2 regions of the Halalkalibacter krulwichiae genome follow, and region 1 is predicted to be linked to the other one. Evidence: riboswitches for the same ligand, from Rfam matches in the RefSeq annotation. Region 1 holds a riboswitch; the other holds the start of a gene.
What was found. Region 1 has a riboswitch for thiamine pyrophosphate ahead of thiC (phosphomethylpyrimidine synthase ThiC). Riboswitches for the same ligand answer to the same signal wherever they lie in the genome.

Region 1 (7,903 bases):
ATAATGCAAAGGAATCATGGGGAAAGACTTCAGCCACTCAACGAGCCAATATTCTAAATAAAATTGCCGATCGTATTGAAGAAAATCTTGAAATGTTAGCAGTCGCTGAAACATGGGATAATGGGAAAGCAATCCGCGAAACATTAAATGCCGATATCCCTTTAGCCGTTGACCATTTTCGCTATTTTGCTGGTGTCATTCGTGCACAAGAAGGTCACTTAAGCCAAATTGATGATGATACAGTAGCCTATCACTTTAATGAGCCACTTGGTGTAGTTGGACAAATCATCCCTTGGAACTTCCCTATATTAATGGCAGTGTGGAAATTAGCTCCAGCATTAGCAGCCGGAAACTGCGTTGTTCTTAAACCAGCTGAACAAACTCCAGCTTCGGTTATGGTACTAATAGAGTTAATTGGAGATCTTCTGCCACCTGGAGTCGTTAATATCGTTAATGGATTTGGAGTTGAAGCAGGAAAACCATTAGCTACTAGCTCTCGTATTGCAAAAGTTGCCTTCACCGGTGAGACAACAACAGGGCGCCTAATTATGCAATACGCTTCACAAAACATTATTCCAGTCACTCTTGAACTTGGAGGGAAGTCACCGAATATCTTCTTCAAAGATGTGATGGAAAGAGATGATGACTTCTTAAATAAAGCAATTGAAGGTTTTGTTCTTTTCGCCTTAAATCAGGGCGAAGTATGTACATGCCCATCCCGGGCGTTAATTCATGAAGAGATTTACGACGAATTCATTGAAAGAGCACTTGAAAGAGTGAAAGAAATAAAAACAGGTAATCCATTAGATGTTTCAACAATGATGGGGGCTCAAGCTTCAAATGAGCAAATGGAAAAAATCTTATCTTATTTAAATATTGGTAAACAAGAAGGTGCTGATTGTTTAATTGGAGGTGCAAGAAATACAATTGAAGGTTTTGAAAACGGGTATTACATTCAACCGACCGTTTTTAAAGGGCATAATAAAATGCGTATTTTCCAAGAGGAAATCTTCGGACCAGTTGTTTCCGTTACAACATTTAAGAATGAGGAGGAAGCATTGTCTATAGCAAACGATACTTTATATGGATTAGGAGCAGGTGTGTGGACGAGAAACATTAATAATGCTTATCGTTTTGGACGTAATATTGAAGCTGGACGTGTTTGGACAAATTGTTACCATGCGTACCCTGCACATGCTGCATTTGGTGGATACAAAGCTTCAGGGATTGGGCGAGAAAATCACAAAATGATGCTTTCTCATTATCAACAAACCAAAAACATACTAGTTAGCTATAGTTCTGATGCTTTAGGATTCTTCTAATCACACCACATCTACTAGTGACAAGTATGCTTGCTACTTCTTTATGCAAGCATACTTATTCTACTATGAGGAGGAATACCATGGTTCAAAAAGTGATTGCAACACAAGCCGCCATAGATTTCATTGAATTTTTAAAAGAAAAACACGGCTCTCTCATGTTTCATCAATCAGGTGGGTGTTGTGATGGTAGTTCCCCAATGTGCTATGTTGAAAACGAAATTTTGATCGGCAACAGCGATACATTGCTCGGTGTAATAGCCGGTTGTAAATTTTATATAAGTTCAGCTCAATACGAATATTGGAAACATACCCAGTTAATAATAGATGTAGTAGCTGGACGCGGAGGTATGTTCTCTTTAGAAGGGCCGGAAGGGAAACGATTTTTAACACGTTCTAGAATTTTCACTGCTGAGGAACGGGCCCAATTAGAAATCCCACGAAAGTTATAGAACTTTTGTGGGATTTACCTTTTTATCACAGTCAAACTAGATTAATAATAGAGTGACTCCGTTTTTTGACACTTCAAACACGTTTTATAATAGTCAACTTTTACGTAATCATGTTGGCAATCATTTTGAACTTCATGTAACAGAGCTTCCCAATAAGTTAAATCTCCTTTTAGACTGTTAATTTTCTCAACGATCTCTCTTATCTGCATCAATTACAGCCTCCCATTTACCGTCTACTGATAAATTGTACCACCTGTTTGCTTAAATTGATCCGCTTTCTCTTTTAGCCCTTTTTCAATTGCTTCATGAGTTTCTAGCTTGTGATCTTTTGCATACTTGCGAATGTCATGAGAGATACGCATACTGCAAAATTTCGGTCCACACATTGAACAAAAGTGAGCAGTTTTCGCTCCTTCTGCCGGTAACGTTTCATCGTGGTATTCAATTGCTCGCTCGGGATCTAAAGCTAAATGAAACTGATCCTTCCAACGAAATTCAAAACGTGCTTTCGACAGTGCATCATCGCGTACTTGCGCTCCAGGATGCCCCTTTGCAAGATCTGCTGCGTGTGCAGCAATTTTATACGTAATTACTCCTTCTCGTACGTCATCACGGTTTGGTAATCCTAAATGCTCTTTCGGAGTCACATAACAGAGCATTGCTGTACCAAACCATCCAATCATCGCAGCCCCTATTGCTGAGGTAATGTGATCATAACCAGGAGCGATATCTGTTGTTAGTGGACCTAGCGTGTAAAATGGAGCTTCTTGACAAACTTCTAATTGCTTATCCATATTTTCCTTTATTAAATGCATTGGTACATGCCCTGGTCCTTCTACCATGACTTGAACATCATGTTCCCATGCCTTTTTTGTTAATTCTCCAAGTGTTTCTAATTCCGCAAATTGGGCTTCGTCGTTTGCATCTGCAATAGAGCCAGGTCTCAAACCGTCACCTAAAGAAAAAGCAATGTCATAGGTTTTCATAATTTCGCATATCTCATTGAAATGAGTATATAAAAAGTTTTCTTCATGATGATACAAGCACCATTGAGCCATGATTGATCCACCCCGTGACACAATCCCAGTCAAACGTTTAGCTGTTAATGGTACGTATCTAAGCAAGACTCCTGCATGAATTGTAAAGTAATCAACCCCTTGTTCGGCCTGTTCAATTAATGTATCACGGTACACTTCCCACGATAAGTCTTCAGCGATTCCATTTACTTTCTCCAGTGCTTGGTATAAAGGAACTGTACCTACCGGGACAGCTGAGTTCCGTATAATCCACTCTCTTGTTGTATGGATATGTTTACCTGTCGACAAATCCATGATCGTATCTGCTCCCCACCGTGTGGCCCAGGTCATTTTTTCGACTTCTTCCTCAATCGAAGATGAAACAGCTGAATTACCTATATTCGCATTTATTTTCACATGAAAATTACGTCCAATGATCATTGGCTCCGTTTCTGGATGATTTATATTGGCAGGAATAATTGCTCTTCCTCTTGCAACTTCTTCCCGTACAAAGTTTGGATCAACATTTTCACGTATTGCAATGAATTCCATTTCTGGTGTAATAACACCTTTCTTTGCATAATGAAGCTGTGTTACATTTTTTCCCTTTTTAGCTCTAAGCGGTTTACGGCTTCCTTGAAAGGTTTGTTTGTTGTCTCGATGATCATTACCCTTTTTTAAACCATTGTCCTCAGGCTTAATTTCCCGCCCTTTATAACTCTCCACATCTTCACGTTCTGTAATCCATTTTTGTCGAAGCGCAGGTAACCCTTTTTTAATATCTACATTATAATTCGAATCTGTATAAGGGCCACTTGTGTCATAAATACGGACAGGTGGATTTTCTTCTTCACCTACTGTACCACTTGTAGGACTTAGTTCAATCTCTCGCATTGGCACTTGAATATCAGACCTAGAACCTTTCACATATACTTTTTTACTACCAGAAAAGCTAGACATAATTGAAATGTTTTTGTCGTTTAAAGATGGGGTTAACATAGCAATCTCTCCTTTTAAATAAAATTTTACAAGGACGAGATCTAGTACGCAGATAGGAAGAAGTAGATGATGAATTACAAAAGCCGGGTACCAACACAAAAGTGGTTGGACCCGGCTAATAAATTGAAGTAGCATCTAAATCAATTCTTAAACTTCCCCACGCTGGTATGAGCCAGATCAGGTCCAAAGGGTCGATAAGCTTTACCGCGCTTATCTCTCAGCCCAACTCATTGGACACCCCTAGTTACATCTATGAAGTTTTCGTTACAATTTAATTATACATAAATAAACAAGAATGTAAATTAATTTTTTAAAAGTCTGATATTGGAATTACAGAACATAATCTGCTAATACACTTTGTACTTCATAAATATTTAAACTTTTATTGAATTGTTTTTGAATTGGTGTAGAACTTCCTGATACCCAAATCTTCAATTCAGCATCAAGATCAAAATTCCCAGCAGTTTCGACACTAAAATGGGTAATGTTCTTATAAGGTATTGAGTGAATTTCAACCTTTTTTCCGGTAACCCCTTGCTTATCAACAAGAATTAATCGCTTGTTCGTAAAAATAAATAAATCACGAATTAATTTATAAGCTTTTTCAATATCTTCATTTGCCGTTAATATCTTTCTAAATTCTTTCTCTACTTCATTGATACTTACTTCAGACGCATTTCCCATTAACCCATCAAATAATCCCATCAAATAACCTCCAGCTAAACATTTTATAAAATTATATCATAAATATCACTTTGTCTTCTTTCTTCTTAGTCTGGTCTATTTATGGTAAGGTTTTACTATATGACTAATTGCTAAAAATAGAGAGGTGTATTTTGTGAAGCCCAAAATAATCGTCTATATGAGAGTCGATGAACGAGTGATCAAAGATTTAGAGAAAGACTTTGATGTAACTATTTTTCAAAACCATGAATATTTGGGAAATCCCCAATTTGATCAAGCGTTAAAAGAAGCTGAAGGGATTATTGGTCTTGCATTAAAGGTGACAAAAGACCTGCTCGATGCAGGTCCTAATCTTAAGATTGTTTGCAATGTCTCTGTAGGTTATGACAATTTAGACATTGGAGAAATGACCAGAAGGAAGATAATGGCAACAAATACTCCAGGTATTCTAGATGATACAACAGCTGACGCAATCTTTGGTCTTCTCATTGCAACAGCAAGAAGGATTCCAGAACTGGACCACTTTGTAAAATCAGGAAGTTGGACCATTTCATTACAACCAGAACAATACGGTGTTGATGTTCATCATAAAACGTTAGGGATCATCGGTATGGGTAATATCGGAAGTTCTATTGCTAAGCGTGCCCACTTTGGCTTTGGAATGGATATCCTTTATCATAATCGCTCCCGAAACTTACAAGCTGAAAAAGACTATCAGGCAACCTATTGCGATATGAATAGCCTATTAGAACAATCAGATTTCGTTTGCTTAATGGTACCCGCAACAAGAGAAACAGCGGATCTAATGGGCAAGGAACAATTTAAGCGGATGAAGAAAACAGCAATATTTATTAATGGTTCTAGAGGGAAAAATGTCGATGAAACGGCACTTTACGAAGCGTTGAAAAATGGAGACATCCATGCTGCTGGTATTGATGTTTATAAAGAAGAACCGACTCCGAGCAACAACCCCCTTTTACAGCTTAAAAACATTGTGACCTTACCACATATTGGCTCCTCCACAACGGAATGTGAATTCAATATGTCGAAATTGGCTGCTGAAAATTTAAAGCGAGGCCTTCGCAAAGAAAAGCCTCTCACCCTTTTAAATGAATGTTTTACGTAATGTTCTCATGCCAACCACTACATAAAAAAGATGACTTAACCGGTCTGACACCGGAATTAAGTCATCTTTTTTTCCCTTATCTTTTTAATCATTTTTTATATTTTCTTTTACTGAATACTCATATTCTATGACGTTATTCAATATGTTGATCAATAGGAGGAAAACAACCTGTACACGGCCAGCGATCGTTCAGCTTAAATCGAAAAGAGGTGAATATTTTGAAAAAAATCTATCTATTTATTATACTACTATTCTTTCCTACTTTATTTTTTGGACAAGATAAAGCCTCGGCTTCTGAGATCTATATCCAAGTAAAGGAAATAATTGCAACGAATGAGTTACAGGTAGACCTGCTGCATGGTCATATTCGTGATTATGTTACAGAAATAGATATTAATGATCTAAAACTATATGTTCTTGATCCTAATGAAGAAATTCAATCATTACCATTAGAGCAAGTCGGCGTTCAAGCACGTGCCTATGTTCCAATCTCTATAGAAGGTAACTATACCTTTTGGGCTATGTATCAACCTAAGCCGCCTTATGCAGAACAGGAGGATAATCCACCAACGACTGCTATCACAAAACAAATCTATCCTGTAGGTACAAAAGCTGACTTTAGTCAACAATCCCTAGAGTTACCATTAGAAGTTATCCCGACTGTATCAATTGAATCCTTTACAGAAGGTAAATTTACTGGAGAAGTCTTGTTCAATGAAACAGCATTAAATGATACAGCCATAATGGCTTTTGGTCCAAATGAAGAAGTATTAGAAGTTACTACTAATGAAAAGGGAGAATTTGAATTTATATTTGATTCTGTTGGTATTTGGTTGTTAAAAACAAATATAGAAGCGGAAGATACAGATGACGAAATAGAAAGTACATTTACCTCAACATTTGTTATAGATACTTCGCTTACACAGCCACCACCTGAACCAGCACCTAATCGAACATGGATTTATGTTACGATCTTTTTGGTAGGCGGGGCTGTTGGAGCATGCGGAGTCATCCTTTTGTTAAAACATAGAGGCAAACAAAGGGTAGAGAAGGATAAACAAAGTTAAGGGGGCCTCTCGCTAAAGCGAGCCCCCTTATTTATTATTTATCTTCTTTTATCTTTCATCACCTTTAGAACGATAATCTGTACAAAACTGTGAATATCCAATTGCTTTTGAATGCATCATAGTAAAATACATGGAATCTTTATTCTCTATATTTTCTTTTAGTGCGGCTAATATTTTTGTGATTACTCTCATGTGCTCGCCTCCTTAGTACAGTTTATTCTGCAGTAAGAAATTGAGCACTTTTTTAAATCAATTGATGCTAAGAATCATTTCTTCCCTTTTACACTTTTGCTTTTCCCACAACCACAGCCTTTTTTCTTAACCGGCTTGCTCACACTACTTCTTTTCCTATTATGTTGATCTCCTTTCTTCCTCATCACTTGACCTCCTCTTCAATAATGTAAGACAAAGCTTTGACCTAGCTACTCTACTAACTGTTGCACAACCGTTTCAATAATTGCAGCTATAGCCGCAATGGATAAAACAACAAGCACTGGTTGTACAAAATTCGGAAAAAAACACCAGCTTCCGTATAAGAAAATCGCTACCCACAACCCTGTACACCAGTAACAACTTATTAATTGGCCGATCCATGCCCGTATACCGGTACCACGAGGCTTAATGAAAACAACCATTTCACCTTCTTGCTCTTCTTCATAATCCTCAATGAACGGTGTGCGCAAAAACTCTGTAATTTTATCATAGACTAGAAGTCTAGTAAGGCGAAAAGTCGCTAATGATAAAAGCATTATTTGCATCAATGTAATCATTTTCCATTCTCCTTGAAGAAGTGCTTTTCCATATCTTATGTGATTAAAAAGGTAGAAGTGAAGGCTTATGCTGAAACGAAAAGCCTTGTTTTTTTAAAACACAACGAAGGTGTAAACCCTTTCCCGCATCCTCTCTAAAAGCTGTCAACTTCAAAAAATACAACACCTAAATCCTGATTGATTCTAATAAGTCATAACTTCTTATCATTTAGCTAAAAGGTGACTAAAGGTAGGTAAACGTTCAACTATCTATAGCACCTCCTCTAAAATGATGGCTTTAAAAACTTCACCAGAGAAACTCCCCTCTCAAACGAAAGAGATGGGCGAAAAAAAAACAAAAATAGCACTCATAATCATTCAAGAGTGCTTACTAATATTGGAGACCCGATATAACATTATTGGCTTTCACTTTAACAATAAATGTTTGAAATCATATTGACCTCAAAGGTTTATTTAAACCTTACTTCTCG
Region 2 (7,903 bases), 220 kb from region 1:
ACATGGTTTAATGGGGAACGAACAATGGCGCCAATTGATTTAACAGGAACATCTTGTGTTGCTCTGGCAATTACAACATCCGGCTGATAAGAAATCCCTAACGTAACCTGCCCTGCTGCTGCTAAATTAATTGGGTCAGTTGGATTAGCTGGAAATTGAATCGTTACTTCAACACCTTCTTCTTCAAAATAACCTTTTTCTTGTGCTACATATAAATAACTATGTACAGCATTAGGATACCAATCCAGCATGATATCAACTTGTGCCAATTCTTCCTCAACTATAGGTTGTTCCATTCCTTCTGCTTCTTCTTGTTGTTCACCGTCTCCACAAGCTACCAAACTTGCTAAAATGACACTTGCACTTGCAAACCTTACCCATTTCTTCATTCTGTTCTCCTCCACTTTAATGTCACTTTTTCTAATATAAGAACGAGTAGAAATAAAACAATCCCAACTGATGATAACAAAACAATTGGTGCAAATACTCCTGCTCCGTCAAACTGAGTCATCATTCGTCTGCTAAAATAACCTAGTCCCGATTGTGCACCAAGCCACTCTCCTATCGCCGCTCCAATTACACTAAATGTAACCGCAACTTTTAAACCAGAGAAAAAATGTGGTAGAGCTGATGGAACACTTAATTTAAAGAAAATATCTCTTTTATTTGCCCCCATTGTTTGTAATAGCTCTTTTAATTCCTTACTACCTGACTTCAAACCATCAAACGTATTAACCGTAATCGGAAAAAACGTAATAAGTACCGTCACTACAACTTTGCTCCAAATAGAGTAACCAAACCAAAGAACAAAAATTGGTGCAAGTGCGATGATAGGGATCGTTTGCGATGAAATAATGATAGGATAAAATGCCTTTTCAACTGCTTTGCTTAAGCTCATCCAAACCGCCAATCCTACTCCAAATAAGATAGATAGTGCTAACCCAATAATAATAATAGCTAAAGTGGATGGCAGATGAACCCAAAATAATAATTCTCTAATATCCCATAGCTTTACCATTACCTGAATAGGTGAAGGTAAAATAAAGGCCATTCCTATTAGTCTAGCGATTAATTCCCAACTAATAAACAAAACGAACACAACGAGAATTGATGTATAGTAATTTTTCACTAGATTCATCTCTTCACCTGTTTACGAAGTTGGTTAATTAATTGTTCTTTAACTGAGAGCACTTCCGGAACATGAATGTCTCGAATATCTCTAGGTCTCTTTAATGGAACAATCACTTCATTTAACTGGCACACAGGTGTTTCTGTAAAGACAAAAATCCGATCCGATAAAAACAGAGCTTCATCTACATCATGTGTAATAAATAGAATTGTTTTCTCCCATCTACTCCATTGTTCTATTAGCCACTCTTGCATTATCAGTCGAGTGATTGCATCAAGGGCACTAAATGGTTCATCAAGCAATAAAACATTCGATCCACTTAATACACTTCTTAAGAATGAGACACGCTGTCTCATTCCACCAGATAAATCTCCTGGATACTTTTGTTCAACCCCTTTTAAACCGAAATCATCTAGGAGACTCTTAACTTGTTTATAGGCCTCTTCCTTATTTACACCTCTTAACTCTAACGGTAAAGCTGCATTCGCTAGGATTGTACGCCAAGGCATTAATAAATCTTTTTGAGGCATGTATCCTACTTTTCCAAAGCGGTTTGGGAACGATTGATCATTAATCAGAATATCACCATCGAGTGGCTGTTCTAACCCTGTAATTAATCTAAACAGCGTGCTTTTACCTGAACCACTTGGTCCAATAATACTTATAAATTCTCCTTGGTTCACATCAAAACTGAGTTTATCAAGAATTTTATCCGAATCTGAACGTTGTCCTTTGGTGTAGGAAAAGCTTACATCTTTAAAATTTAAAGACTTTTTACTCATCCGTTGGCCACATCTCTTGGTTGTAAGACATCTCCCAAAACATATATTCAAATCTAGTTGTATTCAAGAAAATTTCTTCGAGTTTAGAAAGTTCTGTCTCTGGTTTCCCTTCCGTTAAAGTGTCTAATAAGTCAATTAACCACTTTGCCAACTGACCAAACTCATCTGAACGATACATTTGAATCCATTCACCATAAAATTCATGATCAGCTGCTCCCGGTATGTCGTTTAATTCTTTCCCAATCTCCCAATAACTCCAAGTACAAGGAAGAACAGCAGCTACTAAATCCGCAAGTGTTCCATTTTGACCTACATGAAGCATATAATGAGTGTACGCTAACATAGTTGGAGCGGGCTTGGCGTTTTCAAATTCACTTTCCTCAATTCCAAACTTTTTGGCGTATTCGCGATGTAAAGACATCTCCTCATTTAAAGTTGCATCAAGTAAGTTTGCAAATTTCCCCATTGTTTCAAGATCTTCTGCTTTCATTACACCTAAAGCAAATAATTTAGCGTATTCTGTTAAATATAAATAATCTTGAATCATGTAAAAACGAAATTTATTTTGATCTAATGATCCATCGCCAATCCCTTGAACAAACGGATGCGCGTGGTTTTTCCTCCAAATTGGCTGTAATTTTTTGTGTAAACGTTCACTAAATTTCATTCTTAAGCACCTCTTCTTATTTGATTTGTCCATTCGTGAATAAACTTCATAAGTGTCTTTGTATACTCTACAAGTTGTTTAATTGAAACTTGTTCGTTTACTGAATGCGCATTAAGTAAATCTCCAGGTCCGTAAATAACAGTTGGAATTCCTGCATCACCAAGCCATCCGCCATCTGTTACGGTAGGTGAAACGTCAATAATCGCTTCTTGTCCGACTATTTCCTTATGCGTATTTGCAAGTAATTGAATAGCAGGATTCGCTGGATTAATTTCAAGTGAAGGAAATATTTCACCACGATCCTCAATCATCGAAGTCCCCCCCACGTAAAGGTAGGTGGATTTTCTCGTAACCATATATCCGCCTCTGCTATTTTTAAAATATGTTCTTCAACTTCCTTGGCTACATGTTCATATGTTTCATTCGGATAAAAATGAACCGTTATCCATAGTCGGCACTCGTCAGCAATAAATGCTGCATGACGTCCACCTTCAATGACAGCAGGATTGATCGTGTTTGCTCCAGGAGGAACTCCAGGATAACTTTTGGTAATCGCCCAATGACGTTCAAGTTCTTGTAAACCATCAATGACTTTTGTCATTTTTTCAATCGCGCTTGCTGCAAATAAGTTACCACCAGCATGAATCATATTCCTCCTAGTAGCATCATGATAAGTTTGGTTACTTTTTATTGTGATCCACCCAGTGATAACTCCGCCCTGACCTTGAATATGTAACTCACTTGTATCAACAACTATAGCAAAATCAGCCGTACTTCCTCTTTTGCAGCATTGAAGTGTCCCAGCTTCCCCTACTTCTTCACCAATGACTGATTGAAAAATAAGATCACCTGGCAATTCTATCCCTGCTTCGCGAAGTAACTGAATCGCAAAAAGAGCGCCTGCTAGTCCACCTTTCATATCAGCGGCACCTCTGCCAATGACTACTCCATCTCGAACTACAGCATTAAATGGATTTGTTTCCCACTCTTCATCTTCATTTACCTCAGCAACATCGATATGACCGTTAATAATCAGACTATTATACTCATTAGATTGATTACCTTTTAATGTTCCGATAATATTCGGATCATTCGGATACACATCCCACATATCAATATCAAAGCCCATCTCTTCTAGTAAGCTAGCTACGTACTCTTGAGCTTCTTTCGTATTCCTCGCAGGCGGAGCTGGGGTTTCAAATGAAATTAACGTTTTTAATAGATTGATTAACTCTTCTTGGCGTTCCTCAACTTGGTCAATAATTGCCTCAATCTTTGCACTCAATTTCATCCCCTCCTTTTTCAGAAAAAATAAAAACCACTTCCAAGATTAAAGAAGTGGCTTTACTATCAATAAGACTAAAAACATTAGACAAATTGAATAATAGATTTTTACACTTCTTCCCTACGCTAGTACGAACTAGATCAGGTTTTAAGGGTTAAGACTACTGTCTCTCTCAGCAAATTTTGCACCCCTAGCAGCGAAAACATTTTAAATTGTGTATAAATATACTTCTATTTGTAACATACTTAGAATATAACTTCAACATAGATCTTCCATTTTCTCTGAATTATACCATTCTATTTATAAGAGTGGACTATAATCTCACAATAGTTCTTCCTCGAGCATCCCCGTTTAAAATGGTTTGAAGAGTCACTGGTAATTCGTCTAATGTAATTTCGTTTACAATGTCAGAATGAAGATGTGTTGGTTTTAAATCAGTTGCCAACCTTGCCCATACTTTTTCTCTTAGTGGCATTGGGCAATATACAGAATCTATTCCTAGCCAATTTACTCCCTTAATATAAATGGAAAAACACTTGTTTCTACCTTTGTTCCTCCAGTTAAACCACTATTAGCAATCGAACCACCATATTTAATTAGAGTTAATATATGCTCTAACGTCCTCCCGCCAACTGGGTCCACCGCTGCTGCATATAGTTCTTTTCTTAATACTCTTTTCTCTTCACTAAGAAATAGATCACGGTGAATTACGTCAGTAGCCCCTAGTTCTCTTAAGTAATCATGCTCCGTTTCTTTTCCCGTACTTGCTGTTACTTTATACCCTCTTTGAGCTAACATGTTTACAGCTAAACTACCAACTCCACCTGTTGCACCTGTCACCAACACCGATCCTTGTTCGGGTGACAGGCCATTTTCCTCCAAGCGTTGGATCGATAAAGCTGCTGTCAAGCCTGCAGTCCCAAGAATCATAGCTTCTTTTAACGTTAACCCGTTTGGTAAAGACACAACCCAATTGGCTGGGACAATTGCTAATTCACTAAAACCTCCATCATGTGATACCCCTATATCATAACTTGTGGCAATCACTTCGTCTCCTTTTGAAAAGCGTTCATCACGCGATTCAATAACCGTACCCGCTAAGTCAATGCCCGGCACTAAGGGATAAGATTGAATAATTTTCTTAGGAATGGTTGCTAAACCATCTTTATAGTTCACGCTTGAATAAGAAACCTTAATTGTAACCTCACCCTCGGCAAGGTCTCTTTTCGTTCTTTCTTGTATGCTTATAACGCTCTGATCTTTAGCTAAATCAAATACCAAGGCTCGATAATGATTCAATATACTACAACTCCTTAAAATAAAATATTGACCACTTACTTCTTTCTTTTCCACTGAATTCCCTTCTTTTTCCTAAACATGATTACTAACTGAAGCTTAGTTTAAAGAGTACAGTGTGATCTTTATTACAGTCATAAATGATCTAATTCGTTAAATTGAAAACATTGATAAAGGCTTTTATACAGCAAGGAGGAATTTTAATGGTTTTACCAAAAGAACACGGTACGTGGATGATGTTTTTCTTACCTTTCTTACTTGGAGTCATTACTTCAACACCTAGCCTCGTCCACATCCCGTTATTTGTCGGTTGGTTTTTTCTCTATTTAGCTTCTACACCACTGTTAACTATTTACCGCAATAAAAAACGTAATCAAGAAATGTTCCGATGGCTAATTTTGTATGCAGTTGTTGCTTGTATATTTCTAATACCGATCATTTGGATTTATCCGTTTTTACTTTGGCTTGGATTATGCCTTTTTCCTCTTCTTTTAGTTAATATTTATTTCATTAATAAAAAGAATGAAAGAAGCTTATGGAACAACCTTAGCGGAATCATAACATTTACACTTGGAGGAGTTGCGTCTTATGCAATCGTTGCACCCTATACAATAGAAGTCATTCTATTATTGATACTCGTAGCTTTTTATTTTACAGCAAGTGCGTTCTATGTAAAGTCATTAATTCGTGAACGTAAAAACATACAATTCAAGAAAAAATCTCATTTATTCCATCTACTTTTATTACTAGTTCCAACGCTGCTCTGCATTCCCCTTTTTACGTTTGCCTATTTGCCTAGTGCATTAAAAGATTGGTTAACTTCAAGAAAGAAACAATTACAACCAATGAAAATTGGTATAATTGAAATTGTAAATGGTTGTATATTTTTTGTTCTCTATCTTGTTCTGATGTAATTCATAAGGCTGACTAGGAATCGCGCTTTTCCTTAGTCAGCCTTTTCAACCTTTCCAAACTGCACAGCTCTTGGTATATAGTTACAATACGGTTCACTTTCTAAATAATCACCTGTTACTGCAAAAGCCCTAGCACGAGAACCACCACAAATAAATTTATATTCACACGTTCCGCATTTTCCCTTATAAAGTGATGGATTTCTTAGCGAAGTAAACACAGGATGCTCCCGGTAAATAGTTGCAAGGTCATTTATACGTATATTACCGCAATTAATTGGTAAGAAGCCACTAGGAAAAACATCACCAATGTGTGAAATAAACAAAAAGCCATTACCATCATTAACATTTTGAGCTCGACCTAAGCAATCGCGATCTAAATGGCTTGAGTTCATTTTATAGTTACTATTTTCTCCTTGTCTTTGAATCAAGACTCTTCGAAAGAACGGTGCTTCAGTTGTTTTAATATCAAAAGATGCTGTTTTCTTCAAGTCAACTAACCAATTCATCACTTCCTCGTGTTGATCTGGGGTAATAGGCTGAAGGTTTTTACCTCTTCCTGTAGGTACAAGAAAGAATACACTCCACAGTACTGCCTCTAACTCACTTACTAATTCAGCTATTTCCCTCATATGTTTAACATTAAATTTCGAAACAACCGTATTAATCTGTAATGGCATCTTCAATTCTTTTAAATGTCGGATGGCTTTCATTGTTAAATCAAATGACCCTTTTGTTCCTCTAAAATGATCATGAATATCTCTATTATGGCCATCTAGACTAAACGCCCATCGAGATAACCCAGCTACTTTAGCTTTTTCCATCACTTTTTTTGTAACTCGAGGAGTAGCGCTCGGTGTCATAGAGATTCGGACTCCTCGTTTAACTGCGTGTTCGATTAATTCAAAAAGGTCCTCTCTAACTAATGGATCTCCTCCGGTAAGAACAAGTAATGGATTATTCATTTGATAGATTTGATCAATTAACGCTTTCCCTTCTTGTAAAGTCAATTCTCTAGAATCCCGTAAATGTTGTGCTTCAGCACGACAATGAAGACATTTTAACGCACACGCTCTTGTTACTTCCCAAATAACAATAAAAGGATTTTGATGATATTGCTGGATCACAGATAACCACTCCTTTCTCTTTCTAAAGACATGATAATGGTAATTAAAGAAAAAAGGAGTGAAGTCTATCACAATAAAATTGGCAATAACTCCATTCACGAGATTGTCACTTTTTATGTGAGCTGTATCACCTTTTGTTAAGACAGAAAAAGTTAGAGTTAATTTGTAATAAAATACGAGGAGGTTATCAAATGGAACAAGTATTTTTCAGAACAACAAAAACGGGTGATATAGTAACAAAATTTCCTAAAGCGAGTCAGGTGCTTAAGGAATACAAAATTGACTTTTGTTGCGGAGGAAACCAACCAATTTCAGAGGCTATAAAAGATCGACATCTAAATGAAGAAGAAGTATTAAATAAACTGAACTCTCTCTATTCTGAAGCCTACTCAAGCAATGAGTCTATTAATTGGAGAGAAGCAAGCTATCCGACCCTTATCAATTATATAATAACAACACATCATGTTTATCTAAATGAAACATTACCTGAACTTGCAAAGTTCGTTACTAAAGTATATCGAGTCCATGGTAAAAAAAGAAAAGAATTGAAAGACGTTTATCACCTCTTTCATCAATTAAAGCTTGAACTAGAACATCACCTAATTGAAGAAGAAGAAAGGGTGTTCCCAAACATTATTGATTACGAAAGTAGCAGGGCTCAAACAAAACTAAATGCCACCTTGAAAACCATCTCTGAATTAGAAGA

Region 2: linked by a shared signal. The riboswitch ahead of BkAM31D_RS10730 (acetylornithine deacetylase) and the one ahead of thiC (phosphomethylpyrimidine synthase ThiC) in region 1 are both predicted to bind thiamine pyrophosphate.

The regions. Positions count from the first base shown of each region.
Region 1 is NZ_CP020814.1:2,346,985-2,354,887, forward strand. It holds gene adh (aldehyde dehydrogenase) at 1-1,322, shown strand, start outside; gene BkAM31D_RS11760 (DUF779 domain-containing protein) at 1,403-1,771, shown strand; gene BkAM31D_RS23560 (serine protease) at 1,813-1,980, opposite strand; gene thiC (phosphomethylpyrimidine synthase ThiC) at 2,005-3,786, opposite strand; TPP riboswitch at 3,924-4,038, opposite strand; gene BkAM31D_RS11770 (PH domain-containing protein) at 4,117-4,491, opposite strand; gene BkAM31D_RS11775 (2-hydroxyacid dehydrogenase) at 4,625-5,596, shown strand; gene BkAM31D_RS11780 (DUF4198 domain-containing protein) at 5,815-6,663, shown strand; gene BkAM31D_RS23565 (hypothetical protein) at 6,712-6,855, opposite strand; gene BkAM31D_RS11785 (DUF1360 domain-containing protein) at 7,086-7,433, opposite strand; gene BkAM31D_RS11790 (hypothetical protein) at 7,894-7,903, opposite strand, start outside.
Region 2 is NZ_CP020814.1:2,131,179-2,139,081, reverse strand. It holds gene BkAM31D_RS10750 (ABC transporter substrate-binding protein) at 1-389, opposite strand, end outside; gene BkAM31D_RS10745 (ABC transporter permease) at 386-1,138, opposite strand; gene BkAM31D_RS10740 (ABC transporter ATP-binding protein) at 1,135-1,911, opposite strand; gene tenA (thiaminase II) at 1,904-2,578, opposite strand; partial or broken gene BkAM31D_RS10730 (acetylornithine deacetylase) at 2,581-3,869, opposite strand; TPP riboswitch at 3,964-4,065, opposite strand; partial or broken gene BkAM31D_RS10725 (acrylyl-CoA reductase family protein) at 4,177-5,162, opposite strand; gene BkAM31D_RS10720 (YwiC-like family protein) at 5,363-6,073, shown strand; gene BkAM31D_RS10715 (TIGR04053 family radical SAM/SPASM domain-containing protein) at 6,106-7,197, opposite strand; gene ric (iron-sulfur cluster repair di-iron protein) at 7,389-7,903, shown strand, end outside.